DNA from 2 places in the Pantoea sp. Lu_F5_004 genome. Region 2 is predicted to be linked to the other one. Evidence: predicted binding sites of a transcription regulator. Region 2 holds the regulator's gene; the other holds the start of a gene.
The links. Region 2 encodes CRP, which controls carbon source genes, mostly activating them, when cyclic AMP is high. Its sites were predicted from a motif close to ATGTGANNNNNNTCACAT; they were not measured.

Region 1: the regulator CRP is predicted to act here: its motif matches at 1,332-1,349, upstream of pth (aminoacyl-tRNA hydrolase).

Annotation. Positions count from the first base shown of each region.
Region 1 is NZ_CP194946.1:2,403,436-2,405,898, reverse strand. It holds gene ychF (redox-regulated ATPase YchF) at 1-477, opposite strand, end outside; gene pth (aminoacyl-tRNA hydrolase) at 586-1,173, opposite strand; gene ychH (stress-induced protein YchH) at 1,429-1,704, shown strand; gene ACR8BN_RS11135 (GGDEF domain-containing protein) at 1,701-2,463, opposite strand, start outside.
Region 2 is NZ_CP194946.1:454,056-456,518, reverse strand. It holds gene ACR8BN_RS02100 (OsmC family protein) at 295-699, opposite strand; gene crp (cAMP-activated global transcriptional regulator CRP) at 1,003-1,635, shown strand; gene ACR8BN_RS02090 (YccS/YhfK family putative transporter) at 1,693-2,463, shown strand, end outside.

The sequences.
Region 1 (2,463 bases), 1.9 Mb from region 2:
TTTGGCATCTTTGTCGCCGCCTTTGGCTTTCTTCTGCACACGCTGAATCGCACGTTCACAGGTTTCAAGATCGGACAGCGCCAGCTCGGTGTTGATCACATCAATATCTTCAGCCGGGTTCACTTTACCCGCCACGTGGATGATGTTGTCGTTTTCAAAGCAGCGCACCACGTGGCCGATCGCTTCGGTTTCACGGATGTTGGTCAGGAACTGGTTACCCAGGCCTTCACCTTTTGACGCGCCTTTTACCAGACCGGCGATATCGACGAATTCCATGGTAGTCGGCACCACGCGCTGCGGCTTAACAATCTCAGAAAGCTGGTCGAGACGCAGGTCAGGCATCGGCACCACGCCCGTGTTTGGTTCAATGGTGCAGAAGGGGAAGTTAGCCGCTTCGATGCCCGCTTTAGTCAGCGCGTTAAACAGAGTGGATTTACCGACGTTCGGCAGGCCCACGATACCGCATTTGAATCCCATGGTTTGATACCCTTTATAACTGGATGGACAGTTCGCCAGAAGGCGGACTGTCGGAGACGAATTGAAAAATTTCGCGCATTATACACGGAATCACGACGATTCGGGCGTTTAAGCAGGCTTGAAGGCGTGCAGCCGGTTCATCGCCTTGATACGATCCTCTTTCAGCCACAGTTCGGTGCAGCGCGCCGCCTCATCAATGGCATCATCAATCAGCTTCTGCTCACTGGCGGGCGGCTTGCCCAGCACAAATCCGGTCACCTTGTTGCGATCACCGGGATGCCCGATACCGATGCGCAGCCGATGGAAATTGTTGTTGTTGCCCAGTTTGCTGATGATATCTTTCAGCCCGTTATGGCCGCCATGCCCGCCGCCCTGCTTGAACTTCGCCACGCCGGGTGGCAGATCGAGTTCATCATGCGCCACCAGGATCTCTTCTGGCGCGATGCGATAAAAGGTCGCCATCGCCGCCACGGCTTTCCCGCTCAGGTTCATAAAGGTGGTCGGCACCAGCAGGCGCACATCCTCTCCGGCTATCGCCAGGCGCGCGGTATAGCCATAGAATTTGCCTTCCTCTTTCAGTGACTGATTGTGGCGCTCAGCCAGTAAATCCAGATACCAGGCACCCGCATTGTGGCGCGTGGCGGCATATTCAGCGCCTGGATTGGCAAGGCCCACAATCAGTTTAATGCTGCTCACAATGATTATCCTGCTGTTATCGCGAAAGGGCGTTAGTTTACTTCGCCACGAGCGAGATGACAAAGTACAAGCATCGAAATGGTTCATGACGGTGATTAATCATTTTCCATCTGAATCAACAGGCTGCAATCAGGACCAGTTAATTATTTATGGCTGATGTGTGATCCAGTCCGCAACGTTATCGTCACCCATTGCCTAAGCTTATGGCACTTAACATTGTGTGCGGTTATTGACTCATATGGATGGAGGTGCAGCATGAAACATCAACACTGCCGCGTAGCGGGTAACAGCTTGATGGTACTGGGATTAGTCACAATGGTGCTGGGCGTGGGTTTCTCAATTATGAACCAGCTTCCCTCGCTTGATCTGCCAGATGCGCTGGCGCAGGGCGCAATCTTAGGCATCTTTGTTGGTGCAATGATGTGGCTGGTCGGGGCGGGTCTGAGTGGTCGTGAAAAGGTTGAAGATCGTTATTACTGGCATCGTCACTATGACAAACGTTGTCGCCGGTCGCACAATTCTCACCATTAACTGATGCCAGCAGTGACCGGATGCTGCGCGATGCGGTTCCGGCCGCTGGCCTTGGCGTGATAGAGCGCTTTATCCGCCAGCGTGAGTAAATCGTCAAAACCCTGCTGCTGATGTGTGACAGTGGCAAACCCAATGCTTACCGAATAGGCAATTGAATTGGGTTGTGACGCACAGACCTCCCGCCGAATTGTCTCGCACCAGGCCTCTGCCTCTGTTGCCGCCGCCGGAATTATCGCCGCAAACTCCTCTCCGCCCAGTCGCGCAAAACGCCCCTCGGCTGGTATCAGCCCTCTGACAATGTCGCAAAAGTGAATCAATATCTGGTCGCCCTGTTGATGGCCATACCGATCGTTAATGCTCTTAAAATGATCCAGATCGAACAGTATCGCGCTAAAGGGCCGGTTCTGACGGCGGCATCGCGCCACAATCTTCTCTGCTTCATTAAATAAAGCACGACGATTCCAGACGCTGGTCAGAGGATCGTGCATCGAGGCATGCTTTAAGACTGACTGCATCTGTTCATTCACCATGGCCAGGATAGTAAATGTCAGACCGATGACAAACAGAATCGATTCCAGGATGACGTAAATCGAGAAGTTTGATCCGCCAATGGCGCCAGGCAGCGTGCTGGGAATAGCGCTGTCCAGAAACAGGCGAGCGAGATGAAACAGCAGATGGATCCACAGCAGCAGCTGTGCAGGCCAGAAAGTTGCCTTTAACGTGTCACGTGCCAGCCAGACCAGCTGGATCAGTGCGGCA
Region 2 (2,463 bases):
ACACGCCGGGAACCGGGTCAGAAGAGGAAAGCGTCCCGCCGCCCGGATAAAAACGCCGGGAGCGTTTTTGAACAACGCAACGCGTTGGCCCGGCTACGGGCGCGCCTCAGGGATGAGGTGCGTAATCGCGCGGGCCGAGCGGCCAGAGATTGGCTTAAGCGACTTTCCGATCTGACCCGGTTCCCAGCGCAGGCACAGTATCAAAGCGGATTCCCGATGCAGGCACAGTCTTAAAGCAACCTGAATCAGATACTGGAAGTGAAGTTAGCAGGTCTGCAATGACCCCTGCGGCTACTACAGCTCAATCACTTCATAGCTATGCGTAATGTTGACGCCTTTACCCAGCATGATGGCCACAGAGCAATATTTTTCAGCAGAAAGATCCACGGCGCGTGATACCGCTTTATCCTGGAGCGCTTTACCACTCACGATAAAATGCAGGTTGATGTGCGTAAAGATTCGCGGCGCCTCTTCACGACGTTCTGAGGTCAGTTTTACTTCACAATCAGCCACATCGTTTCGGCCTTTTTGCAGAATTGATACCACGTCAATCGCACTGCATCCGCCCGCCGCCATCAGCACCATCTCCATTGGGCTGGGCGCTTTATCACCCGAATTTCCATCCATCAGTATCTGATGGCCGGATGAGGATTCTCCGAGGAATGTCAGCCCTTCTACCCATTTCACTCTTGCCTGCATGATTTTTGCTCCGGAATACGCTGTTTTGTCGCCAGAGTACGCTTTCGCCTGGTAAACAGCAATCCAGAGAAATCCGCCCGTAGCTGAAGCGAGACAACAGAAGACAGTCGGCAAAAGCTGTGCTACAAACAGTGCTGAAAATATTTTTCGTCACCCGATGACGAAGGCGGGAAGGATGATGCGCACTGCGCCTGATGCGGCCCGAATAATTTCCTGAAATGGAAACGCTTGAAGCTTTCACCGCCTGACAGGGAAAACTGCCCCCTGTATTTTGGGCACGATTACAACAGAGGATAATAGCGAATGGTTCTCGGCAAACCGCAAACAGACCCTACACTCGAATGGTTCCTGTCCCATTGCCATATTCACAAGTATCCATCCAAAAGTACGCTGATTCACCAAGGTGAAAAAGCAGAAACGCTTTACTACATCGTGAAAGGTTCCGTCGCGGTTCTGATTAAAGATGAAGAAGGCAAAGAGATGATTCTTTCCTACCTGAATCAGGGCGATTTTATTGGTGAACTTGGCCTGTTCGAAGAAGGCCAGGAACGCAGCGCCTGGGTACGTGCGAAAAGCGCGTGCGAAGTGGCGGAGATTTCTTACAAGAAATTCCGTCAGCTGATTCAGGTTAACCCTGACATCCTGATGCGACTCTCATCGCAGATGGCGCGTCGCCTGCAGGTGACGTCTGAAAAAGTGGGTAACCTCGCTTTCCTCGACGTAACCGGACGCATTGCACAGACCCTGCTCAACCTGGCGAAGCAGCCAGATGCCATGACGCATCCCGACGGCATGCAAATTAAAATCACTCGTCAGGAAATTGGCCAGATTGTTGGTTGTTCACGTGAAACCGTGGGCCGTATTTTGAAGATGCTGGAAGATCAGAACCTGATCTCCGCACACGGCAAAACCATCGTCGTTTACGGCACCCGCTAATTCCTGTCACCCACGGCGTGATGGCAACATCACGCCGTTATTGTTTGTGTTGGGCCGATGTGGCGTCGAATTATTTACCATCCTGAAGTTAACTACGCCTTGCGGCAAACGCTGGTGCTCTGTCTGCCAGTGGCGCTGGGCTGGCTGGCTGGCGACCTGCAAAAAGGTCTGCTGTTCTCATTAGTGCCCGCCTGCTGCAACATTGCCGGTCTGGATACCCCGCATAAACGCTTCTTCAAACGCCTGATTGTTGGCGGCAGCCTGTTTGCCCTCGGCAGCTTTCTGATGCAGTGGCTCACCCTGCATGCTATTCCGCTGCCGCTCATCCTGTTTGCCATGCCCTTATTGCTCGGCGTTACCGGGGAGATCAGCCCGCTGCATGGTCGTCTGCTGCCCGGCACCCTGATTGCCGCCATCTTTACCCTGAGCCTGATTGGCCGCATGCCAATCTATGTCCCCCCGCTGCTCTATATCGGTGGCACGCTGTGGTACGGGCTGTTTAACTGGTTCTGGTTCTGGCTGTGGAAAGAGCAGCCGATGCGCGAAAGCCTGAGCCTGATCTACCGCGAGCTGGCTAACTACTGCGACGCAAAATATACCCTGCTGACGCAGCTGACCGATCCGGAAAAGGCGCTGCCGCCGCTACTGGCCCGTCAGCAGAAAGTGGTCGATCTGATTAACACCTGTTATCAGCAGATGCATATGCTGTCGGCAAGCCGCGATCACAGCCATAAACGGCTGACGCGCGCCTTTCAGGTGGCGCTGGATCTGCAGGAACATATCTCGGTCAGCCTGCATCGGCCGGAAGAGGTACAGAAACTGGTCGAA